3 regions of the Hydrogenophaga sp. GW456-12-10-14-TSB4 genome follow, and region 1 is predicted to be linked to each of the others. Evidence: riboswitches for the same ligand, from Rfam matches in the RefSeq annotation. Region 1 holds a riboswitch; each other region holds the start of a gene.
The links. Region 1 has a riboswitch for glycine ahead of AC07ZS_RS08795 (penicillin-binding protein 1A). Riboswitches for the same ligand answer to the same signal wherever they lie in the genome.
Positions count from the first base shown of each region.

Region 1 (7,815 bases):
AGCAACCTGCTGCTGGTGGGCGCGGCCTACCAGGCCGGCGCGCTGCCGATCCCGGCCGAGGCGATCGAGGACGCGATCCGCCTGAACGGCACCTCGGTGGAGATGAACATCGAGGCCTTCCGCTGGGGCCGCCTGCTGGTGGGCGACCCGGCCAAGGTGGAGCAGGCCATGCAGCAGAACCGCACCCCTGCGCCGGTGGCGGCCGAGCTCTCGCCCGCCGCGCGCGCGCTGGTGGACAGCGTGCCCGGTCAGGACGCCGCGCTGCGCGCCGTGCTGGAACTGCGCGTGCCCGAACTCATCGCCTTCCAGAACGCGGCCTACGCCGAGCGCTACACGCGCCAGGTGGCCGCCATGTGGCGCGCCGAATCGGCGCTGCCGGGCGGGCGCAGTGCGCTGACGGTCGCGGTGGCGAAGAACCTCTACAAGCTCATGGCCTACAAGGACGAGTACGAAGTGGCGCGCCTGCTGCTGGACGATGCCGAGCGCGCGCGCCTCACGCGCACCTTCGGCGAGAACCCGCGCATCACCTGGCACCTGCACCCCACCTTCCTGCGCAGCCTGGGCTTCAACCAGAAAGTGAAGTTCGGCCCCTGGTTCGCGCCGGTGCTCAAGCTGCTGCGCGCGGCCAAGGGCATCCGGGGCACGGCGCTGGACGTGTTCGCGCGCACCGAGGTGCGCCGCCTGGAGCGCCAGCTGCTCGAACACTACGAGGCGCTGCTGGCCCAGCTGGTGGAAGCGCTCAACGCCGGCAACCACGAGCAGGCCGCGCGCATCGCCGCGCTGCCCGACATGGTGCGCGGCTACGAACACGTGAAGGTGGGCAACGCGCGCCAGTACGCGCAGGCCATGAACCGCGAAACCGCCGCCATGGGCCTGGCGCTGCCGCTCGCGCTGGCATGAAGATCACGCGGGTCGACGTCCAGACCGTGCTCATTCCCCGGGTGATCCCGAGGAACGACGAGACCGACGGGACATGGGACCTGCCCGCGGTGATCGCGCGCGCCTGCCGCAGCTGGTGGAACACGTGAAGGCGATCCGCGACGTGACAGCCACCTGGTGCCCGAGATCTTCGCGCCGCTGATCGCGGCCATTCCCAACGGCCTGATCGAACGGCGCTCTGGTGCTCAGCGAACGGCCCGGCCACGGGCTGTCATTCAACGAAGACTTCATTGCCCGGCACCGGGCCGCCTGAGCCGGCGCAGCCGAACGGGCTTTCGATGAAGGCGTGTGGCGCCTCGACGCAGGCGCCGGCGAGGTACTCCGGGTAGACGTAGTCGTCGCCCAGCATCACCAGGTCCGCCGGCGGGCTGCGCTGCGCCTGGGGCCGATCGGCCACGGCGGTCTTCATGTAGTCCGTCCAGACCGGCAGGGCGAGGCTGCCGCCCGTGGCGTTGCCCAGGCTGCGCGCCTGGTCGAACCCCATCCACACCACCGAGGCGATGCCCGACGAATAGCCGGCGAACCAGACATCGCGGGCGTCGTTGGAGGTGCCGGTCTTGCCCGCCGTGTCCGCGCGCCCCAGCGCCTGCGCGCGCCGCGCCGTGCCTTGCCGCACCACGTCGCGCAGCAGGCTGTCCATCACGTGGGCGTTGCGCGGGGAGATCACCTGCGCGCGCGGCGCCACCGTCGGCGCTTCGTAGAGCACGCCGCCGCCGCGCTCGCTCACCTGCAGCACCAGGCGGGACTCGACCCGCTCGCCCTCGTTGGCAAAGACGGCATAGGCCTCGGTGAGCTGCAGCGGGGTCACCGCGCCCGCGCCCAGCGCCAGCGGGAGGATGGGCGGGTTCAGCTCGGCCGCGAAGCCGAAGCGGGTGGCGAACTGCTGCACGTACTCAGGGCCGGCGGCGTCCATGAGGTTGACCGCCACCACGTTCTTCGAGCGCGCCAGCGCCCGCCGGGCCGTGATGAAGCCTTCGTACTGGTGGCCGTAGTTGCGTGGCCGCCAGGCCTTGCGCCCGCGCGCCGCGGGCGTGACCAGCCGCTGCGTGTCGTCGATGCGCGTGCCGGGGAAGTAGCCCTTTTCCAATGCGGCGGAGAACACGAAGGGCTTGAAGGTCGAGCCCGGCTGGCGCACCGCCTGCACGGCGTGGTCGAACTGGTTGCGCGCGAAATCGGAGCCCCCCACCAGCGCCAGGATGTCCCCCGACTTCGCATCGACGGACACCAGCGCGCCCTCCAGCTGCGGCCGCCGGGCCTTCTGCAGGCCGGTGCGCAAGGCACGGGCGGCGGCCTGCTGCGCCGCCACGTCGAGGGTGGTGGTCACGTCCAGGCCGCGCGAGTAGGCCTCGTCGCCGAAACGCGCCACCATCATCTTGCGCACCTGTTCGACCGCATGGGCCGTGGCCGGGTCCGCCGGCGGTGGGCGCGGCCGCAGCGTGAGCGGCTCCGCGCGCGCCTGCTGGTGCGCCGGCTCGTCGAGGTGTCCCAGCTCGCGCATGCGCTTGAGGATGTGCTGCTGGCGAACGGTGGCGCGCTCGCGGTTGACCACCGGGTTGTAGGCCGAAGGAGCCTTGGGCAGGCCGGCCAGCATTGCGGCCTCGGCGACGCTGAGCTGGTCGAGCGTCTTGTCGAAATAGACCGACGCGGCGGCGGCAAATCCGTAGGCCCGCTCGCCCAGGTAGATCTGGTTCATGTACAGCTCCAGGATCTTGCCCTTGCTGTAGGCCGCTTCGAGCTTGTAGGCCAGCAGGATCTCCATGATCTTGCGCCGGTAGGTCTTCTCGCGGCTCAGGAAGAAGACGCGCGCCACCTGCATGGTGATGGTGCTCGCGCCCTGGGTGTGGCCACCGGCCACGAGGTTGCCGAGCGCCGCGCGCGCGATGCCCGCGTAGTCCACCGCGCCGTGTTCGTGGAAGCGCGCGTCCTCGATGGCCAGCAAGGCGTTCTGCATCGTCTGCGGGATGCGCTCGATCGGCACGAACTGGCGCCGCTCTTCGCCGTACTCCGCGAGCAGGCTGCCGTCGCGCGCGTGGATGCGCAGCGGCAGCATGGGGTCGTAGTCGGCGAGGTGGCCGACCTCGGGCAGCTGCAGCCACAGGCGGTGCAGGGCATAGGCCGCGCCGAGGGAAGCGCCGATGCACAGGCCGACGGCCAGGGCGAGAAAGAAACGGAAGGTGAAGGCAGGCCGCGAGAGGCGCATGGGCAAGGACTCAGGTGAAGGCAGGAACCGCGCGATGGCCGTTCCTGTGGGCGCCTCTCCCTCTGTCCTTTTACCTGAGAGTTTCGACTGCGTGGCAGTCTGCCCCTTCGGTGTGCCGGTGCGCGCGTGGTGCGGCCCGGCCTCTCTCCAGTCGGCGAAATGTGTCTGCGGTCCGTTGAGCCTGAGCGATCATGGGAGTTTGCGCCTTCGGCGGAGGCGCTCGACGCGCCTCGCTCTCCCGCAGAGCGTCGCAGTCTATCAGTTGGCGTTGGCCGGGGGCGCAGCGGGCGGGGGCGTGACCGCTGCTGGCGGGTCCACCGGGTCGAGAATGCTCTTGGGCGGGTTGCGCTTCATCTCGGCGGCCAGGGTGAGCTGGTCGGGGCTCATGCATTCGTCGGCCAGCCGCGCGCCGATCTTCTGGCTCATGAGCATGGACTTGTTGCCCAGCTGCAGCCAGAGCGCGCCGCGCTTGGGGTCTTCCAGGCGGATGGCGCCGGTGCGGCTTTCCACCGGGTGCATGTAGTAACGCGCGTTGCGCGTGTTCTTCACCTGCACGATGAAGAAGCCGTCGCGTTTGGCGGGCGTGATCTGCACGGCATTGCCGAGCTCGCACGGGATGCTGCCGATGTACACCCGCTTGGCCACCGCGAGATCGGCTTCGGAGAGCGTCACGTTGGTGTCTTCCTCGATGGGCGTCACCTCTTCCACGGCCTTGGCGGCGGAGCGGGCCAGTGGGGGACGCTTGGTGGCGGTGGCCTGCGCCTTGGTGGCAGCGGGCGCGGGCTTGGCCGCGGGCTTCGCCGGCGCCTGCTGGGCCTGGGCGGCGAAGGGGACGAGCGCCACGGCGCTCAGCGAAAACACGAGGGGGAGGAGCTTCATGGGGCCGTAGTCTGCACGCATGGGGGCCGGAATGGTGTTCGCAGATGTTTCGGTGTAGGGGAATGGTCTGCTGAGACGGCCGTGTTACGGTAAGCCCCCATGCACATCGAGGGCATCAGCCACATCACGTTCATCGTTCGCGACCTCGAGCGGATGGCGCACTTCCTGTGCTTCGGTTTGGGCGCGCGGGAGGTGTACTTCTACGATTTCGACAACCACTTCTTCGAGCTTCATACCGGCACGCTGGAACAGCGGTTGGAGCGGTATGCGAGAGGGGCCTGACGGCCAGAAACAGACATTGATCAAGGCGTCCACAGTATGAAACTCAATCGCGGTGAACCGGACCACCCTCATTGGAAGAAGCCGTTCTCGAACAAAGAGATGGCCGCCGTCTGGTGGGGCTTCGGCGCATGCTCTTTCGTGCTCGGTCTTCACGAATGGTTTGACCCGTCGCAAGTGCCGTTCAGCGGCCGCTGGAGCTGGGTTAAAACAATGGCTTTCAACGCTATGGGACACCGGGGGCCCGCGATCCTTTACATGAGTCTCGGGACCATCATGGTCGCCGCTGGTTTCTTGAAGTGGTCTGCGTATCGGGGACAGAAGCAGGTGTGATGGCATCAAACGGAAGTCACCTGCGCGCCCGAGAGCCGCGCGAGTGAGCCTTCAACTTCCTACAGTCTTAAGGGCTGACAGAACCAGCTGCTGAGGCACGAGCACCGCTAGGCCTATGCCGATCCACCACCAGCCTCTTTTCCGCAGGCTCTGCACCTCGGCATCGCCGGCCTTGCCAAGTTGAATGATTTCATCTGGCGTCAAATGTCCCAGTCGCTTCATGATTTTCAGCTTCATGGGCAAGAGCCAGAGAACCCCGATCACAACCCAAACAACCAGCGAAATGAGGAAGAGAGATGAGAGGGTCATAGAGAAGAGGTCTGCTGTTGGCCGATGGCCGCCATGCTAGCCCAGGCGGGGCAGACACGAAGCGGCCTTGGTGCTTCCTTGAAGCCAACCGGGCACAACATCAAGGCACCTTCAATGCCTTGCTGAAAAAGCCCACGACCGCTGCATTGAAGCTCGCATGAAACGCGACCCGGTCAAAGCCCGGCGCACTGGTGCAAATGTCGGGCGCGATCGAGGCCAGCGCACTGCTGCACGGGGCCAGGAAGTCGAAATGCCCGGCGTTGGAGACGACGCGATAGTCCGGCGCCTGCGGCAGCCCGAGCCGGACCACTTCGGCATAACGCGGATGAGGGAGGATGGCATCGTTCTCGGCGCGCCAGAGCTGCACGGGCACCTTGACGTTTTTGAGCCCCTCCGGTGCGAAGGTGAACCCGAGCGCCGGTGCGGCCACCACAGCGGCCTTGATCCGCGCGTCCGCTGCGCTGGCCAGCGTGGACGCGGCGGGAGGGGTGACGGCGTTTCCGCTCTTCGCCAGGAGCTGGCAGGCAAAGTCGCCGGGGTACTGGCGGCACATCGGCCCGATCGTTGAAAAGTCGGGCACCGCGCCGATGTTCGCGAGCGTGGTGAAGCCGCCCGCCGAGAAGCCAAACATGCCGACCCGCGCAGGGTCGATCGCCGCGCGGCCACCCCAGCTCGACAGCATGTGGTTGATCACCCGGGTGATCTGCCTAGGCCGGTCCATGATGTCGACGCTGCGGCTCTGGTCTGCGTAGTTGTCGCCCGTGTGCGTGACGGCGGCCACCACGAAGCCTGCGTCGGCCAGCGCAATGGCCGTATCGAAATGCCCGAGCAAGGAGCCGCCGGTTCCATGTGACATCAGGATCAGCGGCAACGCCTGGCCCTGCACAGGGCCGTTGGCCGCCACGCTCATCGTCGTCGGGCCCAATGCCAAGGGCTGGGCTGCGGCGGGGCTCGGGTACCAGATGCCAATGGGGAGCGGCTTGCCGTCCGGATCCGCGGCAACGCCATGCTGAAAGCCGGCGGCATGGGCGCAGGTGGCTGCAAGCGCCAGGGCGACGACCGCAGAGAACCGTGTTGCGTTGAACGTTTTCATGGAGCGCGAGCCTCGGTGGGAATGAAGCTGGCGATTATCTGCAAGGGCCCTGCAGCGGTCTTGTGCCTTGCGACGAAGCGCGGATACTCTTCGCCAAACGCCCAGGGCGGGCGCGAGATGCCGCGCCTGAGCTTCGCAACCATTTCAACCACCTCATGCAAATCGAAGAACGCGTCCACATCGCCGTCCCGCCCGCGACCATCGATCGCATCTGGAGTGAGGTCGACCGATGGCCTCTGTGGGACCCGGACACCAAGCAGGCCCGGCTCGATGGGCCCTTCGCCGTCGGTACAAGGGGCCGGATCACGCCCAGCAAGGGCATGGGCGTGCCGATGGTGGTCACCGAGCGCACCGAGGGCCGGTCGTTCACCGTGGTGGGGCACATCCCGCTGTTCCGCATGCACTTCGAGCACACGGTGTCTCCGGTCGCCGGCGGGTCGGAGGTGATGCACCGCGTGTGGTTCACGGGAGCCCTTTCTTTTCTCTTCGGGCCCGGCGTTGCCAGGCAGGTTCGCGAGGGGCTTCCTCGGACCATGCAGTCACTGAAAACCTATGCCGAGCAACGCCACATGTCGCTCAACAGCGGCGCCTGACGCCCCCTCACTCAGGAGCGCCTGGCCAGCTGCCAGCTGATCGAAAGAGGATCCACGGTCGCGCACACCGGCCCGCCATCTCGCGCCGTGCCGTGGATGCGAGCTTCGATGGCGCAGTGGGCGTCTCCCGCCGCCGTCTCCACCAAGGACCGGGGGATGCCGGCCAGCTTGATCTTCGCCCTTCGCGCCCAGAGGGTGTCCGGTTGACCGGCATAGGTGCCCGAGTTCAGGTAGATGAAGCGGTCGGCCGGTGTGCCTTGCGCAAACGGGCCGCGGAAGTTGAACGATCCGTCTGGCAGCGTGGGCCCGAGCGGCAAGGTCAAGGCGAATGACGCGAGCTCGGCCGTTGATGCGTAGGGCGGCAGCAGGCCATCGCGGCCGTGCTGCACGGCCAAGCGGACACCGGGTGGGGCTGACGTGATGAGCAGGATGATCTGAAGGGTGTTCATTGGAGAGCCCGATTCAATCCTCGAACCGGCCCGTGTCCTCGCGATCGCGCTCGTACCGCTTGATGAGCGGAAACGGCGGCAGCCAGGCTTCGCGGCGCACGGTCCAAAGTTCGTAGGTGGGTGTGAACTGGTCGGGCGCGTCGAGAGCCCCCAGGTTGACTTCGATCTCATCGCCACTGCGGCCATACACCGAGGACCCGCAGCGCGGGCAGAAGAAGCGGCCTTCGTAATCGCGCGTCTCGCCGTCGATGGTCACGGCGTTCTCCGAGAACACCGCCGAAGCGTGGAAGAGCGTGCCGTGGTGTTTGCGGCAGTCGAGGCAATGGCACAGGCCCACCCGGAAGGGCCGGCCTGTCGCTTCGATCCGAACATTGCCGCACAGGCAACCACCGGTGAATGTGTCCATGTGGTGTCTCCTCGTGGTGTGGAAACGAAACGGCTTCGTTATACCGCCTGCCAGCTCGCCCGGATACGGATGCCCAAGCAGGCGGGACGGGACGAAGCTAAAGGCCCAGATGGCGGGGCACGCGTTGCTGCAGCAGCTGCACGAGTTCGGGCTGCATGTAGCTGTAGTTGTCGGGGATGTCCAGGCAGACGAGCTTCTTGCCCTTCAGGTGGTGCTTGAAGCGGCGGGTGAGCAGGGCGCGGTGGCGCTTTTCCATCACGCAAATGAGATCGGCCCACGCCAGCTGATCGGCATCCAGAGGGCAGGCCGCATCGTCCGCCAGACCGGCGGAGTCG
Region 1 is NZ_JBWKZH010000012.1:69,390-77,204, reverse strand. Features, by position in the region: gene AC07ZS_RS08805 (indolepyruvate ferredoxin oxidoreductase family protein) at 1-900, shown strand, start outside; gene AC07ZS_RS08800 (hypothetical protein) at 897-1,028, shown strand; gene AC07ZS_RS08795 (penicillin-binding protein 1A) at 1,151-3,139, opposite strand; glycine riboswitch at 3,298-3,390, opposite strand; gene AC07ZS_RS08790 (hypothetical protein) at 3,398-4,018, opposite strand; gene AC07ZS_RS08785 (VOC family protein) at 4,118-4,300, shown strand; gene AC07ZS_RS08780 (hypothetical protein) at 4,337-4,630, shown strand; gene AC07ZS_RS08775 (hypothetical protein) at 4,682-4,939, opposite strand; gene AC07ZS_RS08770 (alpha/beta hydrolase family protein) at 5,040-6,032, opposite strand; gene AC07ZS_RS08765 (SRPBCC family protein) at 6,188-6,625, shown strand; gene AC07ZS_RS08760 (DUF5990 family protein) at 6,637-7,074, opposite strand; gene AC07ZS_RS08755 (GFA family protein) at 7,088-7,480, opposite strand; gene AC07ZS_RS08750 (low molecular weight protein tyrosine phosphatase family protein) at 7,578-7,815, opposite strand, start outside.

Region 2 (7,815 bases), on a different contig from region 1:
TGCTCATGCAGTACACGCCGATCTGCGGCAGCACCTTGAGCCCGGCCATGGACGCGATGTTCACGATGCGCCCGCCCACGTAGGTACCCGGTGCGGCGCCGTTGGCCCGCGCCAGCATGCGCCGGCCCACCTCCTGCGCCACGAAGAACGCGCCCTTGGTGTTGGTGTCGAAGACGAAGTCGTAGTCTTCCTCCGTCACGTCCTGCAGGCGCTGCGTGGTGCTCACGCCCGAGTTGTTGACCAGGATGTCGATCGCGCCGACCTCGGTTTCGGCGTGCGCCACGGCCGCCTTGATGGACGCCGTGTCCGTCACGTCCATCGCCACCACATGCGCGTCGCCGCCGGCGGCCTCGATGTGGGCGCGCAGCGCCATCAGGCGGTCGGTGCGGCGGCTGGCCAGCACCACCGCCGCTCCCGCGCGCGCCAAGGTCTTGGCGAACTGCTCACCGAGCCCACCGGATGCGCCGGTGATCAGGGCCACGCGGCCCGACAAGTCCAGGCTGTATGCCATGAGAGAACCTCCTCTAAATGGGTTGATTCTGCGGGCTCTGGGGCCCCGCCCGGGCCGACGGGGGCCCATGTGACGGGATTGTGCTCCCTGGGCCACTAAAATCGGTCCCGACCACGACACCGGCATGACTCCATGCATTGCCGTCATGAAAATCCCCCCGGGCCCCTGGCCTGACAGAGCGAGACCCTCTACATGACTCCCGAAGAAATCCTCAGCACCTACGGCCCGCGCGAAGCCATGGAGTACGACGTGGTCGTGGTCGGTGGCGGCCCCGGCGGCTTGGCCACCGCGATCCGGCTCAAGCAGATCGCGGCCGAAAAAGGCGGCGACATCAACGTCTGCGTGCTCGAAAAAGGCTCCGAGCCCGGCGCGCACATCCTCAGCGGCGCGGTGATGGACCCCAAGGCGCTCAACGAACTGCTGCCCAACTGGAAAGCCGACGGCGCGCCGCTCAACCAGCCCGTGACCGACGACAAGCTGCTCTGGCTGACCGAAAAAGGCGCCATCGACACCCCGAAATTCCTCATCCCCAACAACTTCCACAACGAGGGCAACTACGTCGTCGGCCTGGGCAACGTGGTCAAGTGGCTGGGCCAGCAGGCCGAGAACCTGGGCGTGGAGATCTTCCCCGGCTTCGCTGCCGCCGAGGTGCTCTACAACGACGACGGCTCCGTCAAGGGCGTGGCCACCGGCAACCTGGGCGTGGGCAAGGACGGCGAGCCGACCGACAACTTCCAGCTCGGCATGGAACTGCACGCCAAGTACACCGTGTTCGCCGAAGGTGCGCGCGGCCACCTGGGCAAGCGCCTGATCGCCAAGTTCCACCTGGACGAAGGCAAGGACCCCCAGGCCTACGCCATCGGCGTGAAGGAACTCTGGGAAATCGACCCCGCCAAGCACCAGGCCGGCCTGGTGATCCACACCGCCGGCTGGCCGATGAAGGACGACACCTACGGCGGCGGCTTCATGTACCACCTGGAAGACAACAAGGTCACCCTGGGCCTCGTCACCGGCCTGAACTACAGCAACCCCTGGCTCAGCCCGTTCGAGGAAATGCAGCGCTGGAAGACGCACCCGCGCATCCGCGCCTTCCTCGAAGGTGGCAAACGCATCAGCTACGGCGCGCGCGCCATCACCACCGGCGGCCTGATGAGCCTGCCGCAGACCACCTTCCCCGGCGGCGCCCTGGTGGGCTGCGACGCCGGCTACCTCAACGGCGCGCGCATCAAGGGCAGCCATGCCGCCATCAAGAGCGGCATGCTCTGCGCCGAAGCCGCCTTCGAGGCCGTGCAGGCCGGTCGCCAGCACGACGAACTCAAGGCCTACCCCGCCGCCTTCGACAAGAGCTGGCTGCGCGAAGAGCTGGACGCCTCGCGCAACTTCAAGTCCTGGTTCAAGTACGGCAACATCGTCGGCGGCCTCATGGTCGGCGTCGAACACTGGCTGCTGCCCCGCCTGGGTTTCAAGGCGCCGCCGTGGTCGCTGCACCGCGAGAAGGCCGACCACCTCTACCTCAAGCCGGCCGCCGAGTGCGAGCAAATTGTCTACCCCAAGCCCGACGGCAAGCTCACCTTCGACCGCCTGGGCAGCGTGTTCGTCAGCAACACCAACCACGAAGAACACCAGCCGGCCCACCTCACGCTCAAGGACGCCAGCGTGCCGGTGAAGATCAATCTGGCCAAGTACGCCGGCCCCGAAGCCCGCTACTGCCCGGCCGGCGTGTACGAATTCGTGAAGAACCCCGACAACACCGACCGCCTGCAGATCAACGCGCAGAACTGCGTGCACTGCAAGACCTGCGACATCAAGGACCCGACGCAGAACATCGTCTGGGTCACGCCCGAAGGCGGCGGCGGTCCGAACTACGCCGGCATGTGAACGGCTTGCCGTTGACTGGAAAAGCCGCCTGCGGGCGGCTTTTTATTTGTTCACGCCAAACGCTCGCCAAGAGCAGAAGCCCAATCGGTACCGCCATTGCCAACCGAGCGGATGCGCTTGGATAGCATGGTGGACTGACGTTGTCTACTCCCATTTGTGGAATGGATATGGCCAGGGCTTTGTCACACACTGCCCGTCTGACCCACCTGTGTGTCATCGCTTGCCCCGCCGCCAAGCCCGCCGATCCATGAGGACAGAACATGTCAGTCATCAAGGCCCCCTATTTCCCCATCATCTATGTGCGCGGTTACGCGATGACACGGGGAGAAATCGAACAGACCACAGCGGACCCGTTCTGCGGCTTCAACCTCGGATCAACGGTTTTCCGCGCCGTGCCGGACATCAAGGCAAAACCCCGCAAGCACGTCTTTGAATCTCCGATCGTGCGGCTGGCGTCGGACTTCGGCTACAGCGATGTCTACGAAGACGGCTACGACATCGTCGACCCCGAGTGGGAAACCACAGCACAGGGCGAACCCACGGGCAACAAGCTGAATGGGCGATCCATCGTCATCTACCGCTACTACGACTCGGCCTCCGAGTTGCTGGGCGATGGCGTCACGCCGGGCATCGAAACGTTCGCGACGAGGCTCAGTGAACTGGTGGAGAGGGTCCGGTACCTGGTCTGCGTGAACCCCGCCAACCAGATGACCGAAGCGCGCTTCCGCTGCTACCTGGTCGCCCATTCCATGGGAGGCCTGGTGTGCAGGGCATTCCTGCAAAACCCCCAACTGGACACCCGCAGCACGCGCAAGCACATCGACAAGCTGTTCACCTACGCCTCGCCGCACAACGGGATCGACGTGATGGGGCAGAACGTTCCTTCCTGGCTGAGCGCGCTCGACATCAGCAACTTCAACCGCTCTGAGCGGATGAGCAGCTACCTGGATCTCAAAGCCGCCTACAAGAAGCACAAACGGGTGGACTTGGTGCCGGAGTCGACCTTCCCTTCGCGCAAGATCTTCTGCATGGTAGGTACCAACCGATCGGACTACGACACCGCCGCTGGCCTCGCACGCACCTTCGTGGGCAACGGGAGCGACGGACTGGTCCGGATCGCCAACGCCACCCTGCACGGGCTCAACGGCGATGGCAGCGTCGGTGAGCCTTGCGCCAAGGCCTTTGCGTACCGCTCCCACTCCGGCATGTTCGGCATCGTGAACAGCGAAGAGGCCTTTCAGAACCTCGCGCGTTTCCTCTTTGGCGACGTGCGTGTCGACATCTGGGTCGATCTGGAGGAGATGCGCCTCCCCAAGGGCGTGCAGACGCAGGAAGACGCCGGTCAGAGGGTCGACGCGCTGTACCAGATGGAAATGCGCGCCTCTCCGCGCGGCAAGTTCTGGTACCTCACGCGGCGGACGGCGGAGGAAGATTCCGTGGCCTGCGTGCCGCATTCCGAGTGGAAGAAGGAGCGCCAGCACTACCTCTCCAGCGTGTTTCTGGCCAATCGCGCCCGGGTCAACCCCAAGCGGCGCTCGCTCGCCTATGGCATGGAATTCGGTATCCGCGTGCCCGACTACGAAATCGAACGGCGCCTGTGGGTGAACGAACACTACGAGGGAGGCTACCTGTTCCGGGACGCCCTTATCCTGGAAATGACCAGCCCCACCAAGACGCAGCCCAACTGGACCGTCAAGTACGCCTGGCAAGGCACGGGCATCGTCAATGCCGCCACGGAGCTGCCCATCGCACCACTGGGAGACGGGCGCGTGGAGGTCCGGATTCCCTTTGATGCCCACACGGTGGACAACCAGGGCGCGGTCAAGCCATCGCACCCGGGGGCCAAAGGGCAATTGAGGTTCGTCATTTCCGCCTGGAACCCGGACATCGAGGACGACAGCGAGGAATAGGTCCGGACACCGGGCCCGTTCAGCCGCCAGCCGCCACCGCGCGGCCTCTCATGCCCGGCATTTCACCGGGACGTCACATCGCGTCGCCACAGTGCGGGCTCCTTCACACACGCTGGACCCATGCTGAACAAGACCCAGAAGGGCCGGGCCGAGCTGCGGCCGGGACAACGCCAGCTCGCCCAGCGCGAGCGCGCCCTGCTGCTGCTGGCCGACGGCCGCAAACCCGATGCCGAGCTGTTCGCCCTGTTCGAGGGCCAGGGGCCCGCGCTCGCGGCCGACCTGGTCGCGCGCGGCTACCTGGTGGACGAGCCGCCCGCACCGCCCCCCGCCGCCGCGCCGGCGGTCTCGGCCGATGCCTTCTCCGGCCCGCGCTCGGTCGCCAGCGCGCGCATGTTCCTGTTCGACCTGAGCGAGCGCATGTTCGCCCCGCGCGACAAGGCCATGGCCCAGCGCTACCGCGACGCCCTGCGCGAGGCGCGTGACGTGCGGGAGATGCTGGTCGTCAGCCGCGCCATGATGGCCGACGTGGAGCGCCTGGCCGGCAGCGAACGCGCCGACGGCATCGGCCAGCGGCTGGCCCGCCTGCTGCCCGAATCGGCCCTGGAAACGCCCTGAAACGCCGGCCCGCCCGCCGCCGTGCGATACACTCGCGCGGTCAGGAGAGAAGCCGATCCGGTCACCGGAAAGGCTCGCCGAAGGCGCAGGCGGCACCGCACACCGGGTGCCCTGAACGCTCAGGCAAAAGGACTGGCAAACACGGGCCGAAAGGCCGGTGTACCCCCCTGGAGAGAGGCCGTTCCTCGAAGCGGCCCACCGAAGGAGCAAGCGCGGCATCGCCCGCGTGAATCTCTCAGGTAAAGCGGACAGTGGGGCAGCGCACGGATGAACCGTGTTTCGCCCCCGTCGGGGCCTGCCCCCTTGCCTGAAAGCCTTTGCCGTGCCAGCTGCCGCCGCCCCGCTCCTCCAGACCCCGCTGCACAAGCTCCACCTCGAACTCGGCGCCCGCATGGTGCCCTTCGCCGGCTACGACATGCCGGTGCAGTACCCCACCGGCCTCATGGCCGAGCACCACCACACCCGCAAGGCCGCCGGCCTGTTCGACGTCTCGCACATGGGCCAGCTGCGCCTGGTCGGGCCCGACGCCCCGGCCGCCTTCGAGACCCTCATGCCGGTGGACGTGATCGGCCTGGGCGTGGGCAAGCAGCGCTACGGCCTGCTGCTCAACGACGAGGGCGGCATCATCGACGACCTGATGTTCGTCAACCGGGGGCACGACCTCTTCGTCATCGTCAACGGCGCCTGCAAGGCCGGCGACATTGCGCACATCCAGGCGCGCATCGGCTCGCGCTGCGAAGTCATCCCCCTGCCCGACCGCGCCCTGCTCGCCCTGCAGGGCCCGCTGGCGGTGGACGTGCTGCAGCGCCTCGTGCCCGGCGTCGAAAAGCTCGTCTTCATGACCGGCTCGCCCTTCCAGTGGCACGGCGCCGACCTCTTCATCACCCGCAGCGGCTACACCGGCGAAGACGGCTTCGAGATCTCCCTGCCCGGCGACCGCGCCGACCAGTTTGTGCGCACCCTGCTGGCCCAGCCCGAGGTCATGCCCATCGGCCTGGGCGCGCGCAACTCCCTGCGCCTCGAAGCCGGCCTGTGCCTCTACGGCAACGACATCGACACCACCACCACCCCGGTGGAAGCCGGGCTCAACTGGGCCATGCAGAAGGTGCGCCGCACCGGCGGCGAACGCGCGGGTGGTTTCCCCGGCGCGGCCCGTGTGCTCGCGCAACTCGACGGCAGCGAGCCCCTGGCGCGCAAGCGCGTGGGCCTGATCGCCCAGGAATGGGTGCCCGTGCGCGAAAACGTCGAACTGCAGAACACCAGCGGCGAGGTGATCGGCAAGACCTCCAGCGGCCTCATCGGCCCCAGCGCCAACAAGCCCGTCGCCATCGGCTACGTCACCCCCGAACACGCCGCCATCGGCACCAACGTGGTGGCCATGGTGCGCGGCAAGCCCGTGCCCATGCAGGTCAGCGCCATGCCCTTCGTGCCCAACCGATACTTCCGCGGTTGACCCCTTTTTGTTTCCCTCTTTTTCAGGAGCTTTTCCATGACCACCAAGTACACCGAAGACCACGAATGGATCACCGTTGACGGCGGCATCGCCACCGTCGGCATCACCGTGCACGCGCAGGACGCGCTGGGCGACGTGGTGTTCGTCGACCTGCCCGAAGTCGGCAAGACCTTCGCGCAGAAGGAAGTGGCCGGCGTGGTCGAGTCCGTGAAAGCGGCCGCCGACGTGTACATGCCCATCAGCGGCGAGATCACCGAAGTCAACGAAGCCCTGCGCGCCGACCCCTCGCTGGCCAACAGCGACCCGCTCAAGGCCGGCTGGTTCTTCAAGGTCAAGCTGTCCGACCCGGCCCAGGTCGATGCCCTGCTCGACGAAACCGCCTACAACGCCTTCGCGGCCAACTGACCCTTTCTCTTCCCGCGCCGGAGCCTCCCATGCTGATGCCGTCTGTCAAACCCCTCGGTGAACTCGAAAACCCGTCTGAATTCGTGGCACGCCACATCGGCATCGGCGAGGCCGACGAGGCCCTCATGCTCTCGGTCATCGGCGAGGCCTCGCGCCGCGCGCTGATCGACGGCATCGTGCCCCGCAGCATCGCGCGCAGCCAAGGCATGCAGCTGCCGCCGGCCGTCACCGAGGCCGCGGCACTGGCCGAACTCAAGGCGCTGGCGCAGAAGAACAAGGTCTTCAAGAGCTTCATCGGCCAGGGCTACCACGGCACGCTCACGCCCGGCGTGATCCTGCGCAACGTGCTGGAAAACCCCGCCTGGTACACCGCCTACACGCCCTACCAGGCCGAAATCTCGCAAGGCCGCATGGAAGCCCTGGTCAACTTCCAGACCATGGTGAGCGACCTCACCGGCATGGCCATCGCCAACGCCTCCATGCTCGACGAAGCCACCGCCGCCGCCGAGGCAATGACCCTGGCCAAGCGCTCGGTGAAAAGCAAGGGCAACACCTTCGTGGTGTCGGGCGACGTGCACCCGCAGATCATCGAAGTGGTGCAGACCCGCGCCAAGCCCCTGGGCCTCACGGTGAAGATCGCCCAGTCCGGCGAGGAATGGGCCGCCCTGCTCGCGGCAGACGACTACTTCGCCGCCTTCACCCAGTACCCCGCCTCCAGCGGCTGGCTGCACGACTGGACGAAAGACGCCGCCACCGTGCACGGCAAGCAGGCCGCCTTCATCGTCGCCGCCGACCTGCTCGCCCTCACCCTGCTCAAGCCGCCCGGCGAGATGGGCGCGGACATCGTCGTCGGCACCACCCAGCGCTTCGGCATGCCCATGGGTGCGGGCGGCCCGCACGCCGGCTACATGGCCTGTCGCGACGAGTTCAAGCGCTCGCTGCCGGGCCGCCTGGTCGGCGTGAGCGTGGACGTGCACGGCCAGCCCGCCTACCGCCTCGCGCTGCAGACGCGCGAGCAGCACATCCGCCGCGAAAAAGCCACC
Region 2 is NZ_JBWKZH010000037.1:26,263-34,077, reverse strand. Features, by position in the region: gene AC07ZS_RS18060 (SDR family oxidoreductase) at 1-511, opposite strand, end outside; gene AC07ZS_RS18055 (electron transfer flavoprotein-ubiquinone oxidoreductase) at 704-2,389, shown strand; gene AC07ZS_RS18050 (esterase/lipase family protein) at 2,650-4,299, shown strand; gene AC07ZS_RS18045 (hypothetical protein) at 4,420-4,914, shown strand; glycine riboswitch at 4,946-5,059, shown strand; glycine riboswitch at 5,072-5,176, shown strand; gene gcvT (glycine cleavage system aminomethyltransferase GcvT) at 5,237-6,367, shown strand; gene gcvH (glycine cleavage system protein GcvH) at 6,404-6,772, shown strand; gene gcvP (aminomethyl-transferring glycine dehydrogenase) at 6,802-7,815, shown strand, end outside.
Region 2: it holds a riboswitch for glycine, as region 1 does, so the genes downstream of both, gcvT (glycine cleavage system aminomethyltransferase GcvT) here and AC07ZS_RS08795 (penicillin-binding protein 1A) in region 1, are expected to answer to the same signal.

Region 3 (7,815 bases), on a different contig from region 1:
ACTGCACTTCGGCCGCGCGGCCAAGCGCCTGCACATCTCGCAGCCGCCCCTGAGCTTCAACATCAAGCAACTCGAGACCAACCTGGGCGTGCAACTGCTCGAGCGTGACAGTCGCAGCGTGAAGCTCACGCCCGCTGGCGTGTCCTTCAGGCAATCCGCGCAACTGGTGCTGGCGGAAGCCGATCAGGCCGCGCGCAAGGCGCGCGACGTGGCGGCCGGCGTGACCACGCGCGTGCGCATCGGCTTCGTGGGATCCATGCTGTTTCGCGGACTGCCGGAAAGCCTGGACCGCTTCCAGGCGTCGCACCCCCAGGTCCGCGCGGAGCTGGTCGAGCTGAACTCCGCCGAGCAGATCGATGCCCTGGGGCGTGGCCAGATCGACCTCGGCTTCGTGCACACGCCCAACGTGCCGTCCAACTTGTCCACGGCGCTCTATATGTCCGAACCCTTCGTGCTGTGCACGCCGCACCGGGCCGGTGCCCGGCGGCGGCCACGGACCGTGGCGCAGGTGGCAGGTGAGCCGTTGGTCCTGTTCTCGCGCGGCGCGTCACCGGACTACTACGAACGTGTGCTCACCCTGTGTGCCCAACTGGGGCTCGACCCCGCCGTGCGGCACGAGGTGCGGCATTGGTTGAGCGTGGTGGCGCTTGTCTCCAAGGGCACCGGCTACGCCCTGGTGCCACAGGCCATGATGCACGGCGGCGTGTCCGCCGTGCAGTTCACGCCGCTGCCCGAATCGCCCATCCGTTCCGATGTCTACATGGCCTGGAACGACAGGAAGATGCCGACCGAGCTGCCGAAGATGATGGCGTTCTTCCGCCAGCCCCCGCCCCTGGTTGCCCTCCCGTAGTCAAGGGTTGCCGTGCGAGCCGTGCTGATTTTGGCGGTTGGCCGATTTCAATACAAAGCGCTATCCCCTATGAGCGGAAAACTGGCACGCGCGAGGCTGGCGCAGTCATTGAACGCACCGTTGCCGTGGCCTATTGCCGGTTTGGCGGTTTGGCTGTTGCGTGCGGTGTGCCGCAGGGCGCCAAAGTGACTCCAAAAATCGACTGAAAACCTATCCGCAAATCATGTTGTCTAGCAACACCATCCAAAAGCAGTTGCGCGCAGACGCGGCCGAGCCGCGTTTCGCCAAGCGGAGCAGCCCACGCAAGCTCGATCCGTTTGGGGCGAATCCTTCCAGCTGGCTCAAGACCGAGGCTGGGAGCTCGCGCAAGCAGCGGCGCACGACCGTGCGGCTCGCAAGGTTTACCGACGCCGTGAGCCGGCCAGGGCTGACGTGTTCGATTACGTCGAGCGGTTCACCGACATCTCGGAGTTCCACATTCCGGCAGGCAAGGTGTATCTGTCGCCTGTGATCGACTGCTTCGATGGCAAGGTGGTCAGTTGGACGATCGGCATGCGCCCGGACGCGCAGCTCGTGAACACGATGCTGGATGCCGCTATCGAGACGATTGACATCAGCAGCAACCGGCCTGTTGTGCATTCGGATCGCGGTGCCCACTATCGATGGCCGGGATGGCTGGCACGTATCGCGGCTGCCGAGCTGACGCGTTCGATGTCCCGCAAAGGCTGTTCGCCCGACAATGCGGCCTGCGAGGGCTTCTTCGGTCGATTGAAGACCGAATGGTTCTATCCTGGCAACTGGCAATCAACGACCGTTGAGCAGTTCACCCAGGCCTTGGACTCTTACATCCGCTGGTACAACGAGAAGCGGATCAAGATGTCCTTGGGCGCGCGCAGCCCTCTTGACTACCGACGAAGCTTGGGGCTCATGGCATAAACAGTCCAAGTTTTTAGCCGCATCCCCGAAGCATCAAAATGCTTAGGTCGGTGACAACAAGAGCGGCCGCAGTCCTCAGGTTCCGCCCGGCCGCCGGTGAGGTGATCACGGGCACCGGCTTGAGCCTACTAAAGCGAGGTAGCTCCCATGACGGATCGATGCACAGTGGCAACCAACCCACGGATAGGAGTCTGATCCATCGACGATGCAAAATGAATCGTGACGCGCCACCCCATGCCGCCTGCATGAAGTGGTAGGAGACCGGTCGACGCGAGCGGCCATAACTGGCGCGCTGAATGACCATCAGGCCCCGGCGGCGTCCCGTACGGCCCTCGTTGTGGCCGCGCCGCCGAGCCAGGTCGGTAGTTGCGCGCGCACGATTCGCAACGCGGGCGCTTCCTGGCGCTGTGCCGAGACGACGAGTCCGAAGCGCCCGGTGGCATCGAGGCCGGGCGACACATCGAGTGAAATCAGGTCTGGCGCCACGGCACAGATCGTCAACAAGATGGTGTCGCTGCGCAGCGCCACGTCCACCATGCTCATGGTCTCGTCGCAACGCAGCGTCACCATGTCGTCCGGGTTGGCCTGGGGGCCGTAGCGCGCGATCAGGATGCGTGCCACCTCGTCGCTCAGCGGGGTGGAGGCCACCGGATAGGCCATGACGTCCGCCAAGCTGATGGGACCACCGCGCCGGGCCAATGGGTGGTCTTTGCGCGCCAGAAAGCCGGCCCCGAGTTCAAAGGCGAGGTCCACTTGCAGGTCGGCCGAGGGCCGCATATCGCGGATGTCGACGATCGCCGCATCCAGATGCTGTTCGCGCAACGCATGAATCAACACGGCAGTGTTGCCGCGAGAGATCTCGACTTGCAACCGGGGGTGGTGTTCGGCCATGTGCAGCATGAGCGGCGTGCTCAGCAGTGCGCCCGGCGCCGAGCTCAAGCCCACGCGAAGCTTGCCGATCAGTCCCGCGTGCAGGGCCTTGCCCGCGTGCCGAAGAGTCTCGGCGTCGCTGACGAGTTGGCGCGCGCGGTTGAGCACTTCGCGTCCGAAAGGCGTGAGGGCGATGCGCCGGCCCAGGCGGTCAAACAACGCCCCGCCGAGTTCGATCTCCAGCCCTTGGATGCTCCGCGTGAGCGCCGGCTGCGTGAGGAACAGGGCGGCGGACGCCTGCACGAAGGAGCCCAGGTCCGCGAGGACCACGAAATGACGCAGTTGTACCAGTGTCATCTAAACCCCCAGTGAAAGTCATGGATCGATGCACATCAATGCATTGGACTTTAAAGCACCCCCTTTCTAACATGCAGCAAAGTTCATCAATTCTCTGGAGTTCGACTGTGGAACGTCTCAGTGATCAGCTGGTGCAGGAATTCGTCGCGTTGCGGCGCGACATTCACCAGCACCCGGAACTGGCTTTCGACGAGCACCGCACCAGCGCCCTGGTGGCGCAGAAGCTGGCGTCATGGGGCTACGCGGTCAGCACAGGGCTGGGCGGCACGGGTGTGGTGGGGCAACTGCGCCGGGGTAACTCCACCCGCACCATTGGCTTGCGCGCCGACATGGACGCCCTGCCCGTTGAAGAGGCGACCGGCGCCGACTGGACCAGTTGCCACCAGGGCGTGATGCACGCCTGTGGCCACGACGGCCACACGGCCATGCTGCTGGCGGCCGCGCGCCACCTGGCCGAGTGCGGCCGCTTCGACGGTACGCTGAACCTGATCTTTCAGCCGGCCGAAGAAGGCGGCGGCGGCGCCCTGAAGATGATGGAAGACGGTCTGTTCGAACGCTTTCCGTGCGACGCCATCTTCGCCATGCACAACATGCCCGGCTACGCGCAGGGCCAACTGGTGTTCCGCAGCGGGCCGACCATGGCCTCGTCGGACTACGCCACCATCACCCTGCACGGCGTCGGCGGCCACGGTGCCATGCCGCACCGTGCGGTCGACCCGCTGGTGGCTGCGGCGTCGATCGTCATGGCGCTGCAAACCGTTGTCTCCCGCAACGTCGACCCCATGGAACCCGCCGTGGTCACCGTGGGCGCGTTGCACGCGGGCAATGCCAACAACGTGATTCCGGCCTCGGCCCGGCTGGAGCTGAGCGTGCGCGCGCTGAGCCCGCAGGTGCGCCGCGACATGGAGCAGCGCATTCGCGAACTGGTGCGCCTGCAGGCCGAGAGCTACGGCGTGCGCGCCGAGCTGGACTGGCGCCCCGGCTACGCCGTGCTCGTCAACGACGCGGCGCAGACCGCCCGCGCCCTGGCGGTTGCGCAGGCGCATTTTCCGCCCGCACAGGTGGTGGCCCAGGGCGCCATGCTGACGGGCAGCGAAGACTTTGCCTTCATGCTCGAACGCGTGCCGGGCAGCTACCTGTTCATCGGCAACGGCGTGGGTCAGGAGCCCGGTGCGTGCATGGTGCACAACCCGGCTTACGACTTCAACGACGACAACATCGGCACCGGCGCCGCCTACTGGACAGCGCTCGTGCAAGACCTGCTTTCCGTCCCCTCCCCCCACCTCTGACCCCACTGGAGATTCCCCATGATCAGCCGCTACAAGACTTTGATGGCCGGTGTCGCCATCGCCCTGGCCAGCCTTTCGGGCGTGGCGCAGGCCCAGAGCTACCCCGCCCGGCCGGTGACCATGCTGGTGCCGTACCCGGCCGGCGGCCTGTCGGACGTCATCGCGCGCTCCGTCAACAACACGCTGGGCAAGCAGCTGGGCCAACCGGTGGTGATCGAGAACCTGGGCGGTGCGAGCGGCTCGATCGCCGCGCAGAAAGTGCTCAACAGCGCGAGCGACGGCTACCAGCTGTTCCAGGGTTCGCCGAACGAACTGATCCTGGCGCCCCTGGCCATCGCGTCCATCAAGTTCAAGAGCGAAGACTTTCGCCTGGTGCAGATGATCGCCACCGCGCAGATTGCCTTCCTGGCCCGCAAGGACATTCCCGCCAGCAACGTGGACGAGTTCCTGGAGCATGCGCGCAAGTCGGCGCAGCAGGGCCGCCCCCTGACGTACGCGAGTGTGGGCCCAGGTTCCTTCTACCACCTGCTCGGCGAGCACCTGTCCAAGGTCACCGGCATTCCGATGACCCATGTGCCCTACAAGGGTTCGGCGCCGGCCGAGCAGGACCTGATGGCCAGCCAGGTCGATTTTTTCCTGGCGCCCTATGGCAAGAAGTACGACGAGATGCACAAGCAGGGCCGCGTCAAGGTGCTGGCCATGCTCAACAGCGAACGGCTGGAGAGCGTGAAGAACTACCCGGCCATCAGCGAGAGCAAGCAACTCAAGGACTTCACCTTCAACATCTGGACCGGCTACTTCGTGAAGAAGGACACCCCGGAGCAGGTGGTGGTCGCGCTGCACAAGGCCATCACCGAAACGCTGGGTGACCCGGGCGTGCACCAGGCGCTGGAAGCCAACAGCCAGCTGCTGGCCAAACCCCTGCCGCTGGCGGCGGTGGACAAGGCCTATGCCGACGGCATCAGCCAGTTCCGCGCGATTGCCAAGTCCATTCAGCTGCAAGCGCAGTAAGCTTCACCCCTGTCGATCGGGAGAGACTGGCTTGCATGGCAGGCCGGCGCCGAAGGAGCAACCGCCCCGGAAACTCTCAGGCAAAAGGACCGGTCGACAACGCATCGCACTCTGAAGAGTGGCCGGGATTCGTCCCCCGGCCCACCGCAGGAGCAAGCCGGCCCACGCTGGTGAATCTCTCAGGTCTCAAACAGAGGGGGTCATGGTCCGCACACGGTGTGCGGGCCATGCTTTCTCTGTCTGACGGCTTTGAACGCGAGATTCACATGGCACACCTCATCGTCATCGGCGGCGGTATCACGGGCGTCACCAGCGCCTACGCCCTGGCCCGTCAGGGTCATCAAGTCACCCTCATCGAAAAGCACCGCTATGCGGGCATGGAGACCAGCCATGCCAACGGCGGGCAACTCTCTGCGTCCAACGCCGAGGTGTGGACCCATCCTTCCACCCTGGTGAAGGGTCTGAAGTGGATGTTCAAGGCCGACGCGCCCTTGCTGGTGAACCCCAGGCCCAGCTGGCACAAGCTCAGCTGGTTCGCCGAGTTTGTGGCCTCCATTCCCAAGTACCGCAACAACACCGTGGCCACCACGCGCCTGGCCATTGCCGCACGTGAGCAGCTGTTTGGCTGGGCTGAACACGAGGGCATCGATTTCGATCACAAGCAGCGCGGCATCCTGCACATCTACCGGGACCGCGCCGGCTTCGAGCACGCAGGCGAAGTGTCCAGGCTGCTGGCCCAAGGCGGCCTGTCGCGCCGCGCCGTCACACCCGACGAAATGCGCGCCATTGAACCCACGCTCCAGGGTGAGTACTTCGGTGGCTGGTACACCGAGAGCGACAGCACCGGCGACATCCACAAGTTCACCCACGGCCTGGGCCTGGCCTGCGCACGCCGGGGCGTGAGACTGATGACCGCCCAGGCCGTGTCGCGCGTGTGGAGCACCGGCGACAGGGCGCGCGTTATGCTGGCCAACGGGGAGGAGGTCGATGCTGACGGGGTGGTGATCTGCGCGGGCGTGCGCAGCCGCGCCCTCGGCGCCCAACTCGGCGACCGGCTCAATGTGTACCCGGTCAAGGGCTACTCCATCACCGTCATGCTGAATGACGAACAAAGCCAGGCCGCCGCGCCCCAGGTGAGCCTGCTCGACGACGAGACCAAGCTCGTCACGAGCCGACTGGGGTTGGACCGCTTCCGCGTGGCGGGCACGGCCGAGTTCAACGGCTACAACCTCGACATTCGCGCCGACCGCATCCGGCCGCTGGTGGACTGGGTGAACCAATGTTTCCCTGGCGTCAGCACGCGCCGGGTGGAACCCTGGGCGGGCCTGCGGCCCATGCTGCCCGACATGATGCCGCGCGTGGGTGCGGGCAGGCACGCCAACGTGTTCTACAACACCGGTCACGGCCACCTGGGCTGGACGCTGTCGGCCATCACCGCGCATCAACTGGGTGAGCACGTGGCACGGTGGGACATGCGTCGCGTCCCGCGCGCAGTGCAGGTGAGCAACATGGTCTGAACTGCGCCTCCATTCGTGCGTCGGGCTGCTTGGTTCAGGACAGCCGACTCTCCCACGCTTTCCGTCGTGCAGCACGATCGGCGCCTTCGGCGCCGATCGTCAACGAGTTGCGATCACTCGCTGCGGGTGCTTTTGCACTGGTTGTCGAATCTGAGACACTGTTCTTGTCAGCGTGGCTCATGGGACTTCCTTTCTATCGGGGGCAGGCCGTGGCCCAAGCTGCCGCGCAGATCGCGGGCGTGTCCAAGGTGAGCCACCTCGAGCACGGCCTGGCTGAGGACGTGGCCGCGCAGGTGCTCTCCATCGCATCGAACTGCAGCCACATACCGGCTCGGGCTGCACCAGGCTCATTGCGGCGGCGGCGAGCTGGCAATCGCCAAAATAAGCACGACTCGCACGGGAGAACCATAGACTGATACTGCGCGCGGCACATCCGCCGCTCGCGTGGCGCTGATGCCCCGCCGAGCAATGCAACGAGGGATTCCAGCGCAACGAGGCGACAAAGCATCCGAAGATTGCGTTTGGCATTCAAAAAAAAGGGTGGGCCTTGGTAGCCCACCCCTTGAATCACGTCAAGTTCCGCGATGAAGGAACATTTGCACCGAGGAGGAATGCGTCATTCCAACATCAGACGTGAAGTAACCAAAAAAATCACTGTCACACCGAACAAACATAGTTTGTCGGCCCGCCATTTTATCGACGGACGTTTCCATCGCGTACTTCCATAGATGCGTGTTTTCCCTCGCTTTCTGGGCGCTCATGAGCCGGATCGTCCAGCGCGTTGCGATGGCACTCGAATATCGCTTTTGTGCCACTGCTGCATCTGGTACTGGCGCTAGAAGTGCGCGGCCTCGCCGACCGTTCCGATGTGGATTGGCCGCGGAGAACTTGGAGTCGTTGGTGATCGAGAATTCAGCCAGCGGGTAGCGCCACTGCTGCGGACCAGAGTTGCTCAACCGTGTGCACTACATCGCGTAAACGAAAT
Region 3 is NZ_JBWKZH010000047.1:19,221-27,035, reverse strand. Features, by position in the region: gene AC07ZS_RS20690 (LysR family transcriptional regulator) at 1-850, shown strand, start outside; partial or broken gene AC07ZS_RS20685 (IS21 family transposase) at 1,077-1,232, shown strand; partial or broken gene AC07ZS_RS20680 (IS3 family transposase) at 1,307-1,786, shown strand; gene AC07ZS_RS20675 (LysR family transcriptional regulator) at 2,090-3,013, opposite strand; gene AC07ZS_RS20670 (M20 aminoacylase family protein) at 3,085-4,302, shown strand; gene AC07ZS_RS20665 (Bug family tripartite tricarboxylate transporter substrate binding protein) at 4,321-5,313, shown strand; glycine riboswitch at 5,321-5,415, shown strand; glycine riboswitch at 5,416-5,517, shown strand; gene AC07ZS_RS20660 (D-amino acid dehydrogenase) at 5,484-6,830, shown strand; partial or broken gene AC07ZS_RS20655 (electron transfer flavoprotein subunit alpha/FixB family protein) at 7,037-7,177, shown strand; gene AC07ZS_RS20650 (hypothetical protein) at 7,743-7,815, opposite strand, start outside.
Region 3: it holds a riboswitch for glycine, as region 1 does, so the genes downstream of both, AC07ZS_RS20660 (D-amino acid dehydrogenase) here and AC07ZS_RS08795 (penicillin-binding protein 1A) in region 1, are expected to answer to the same signal.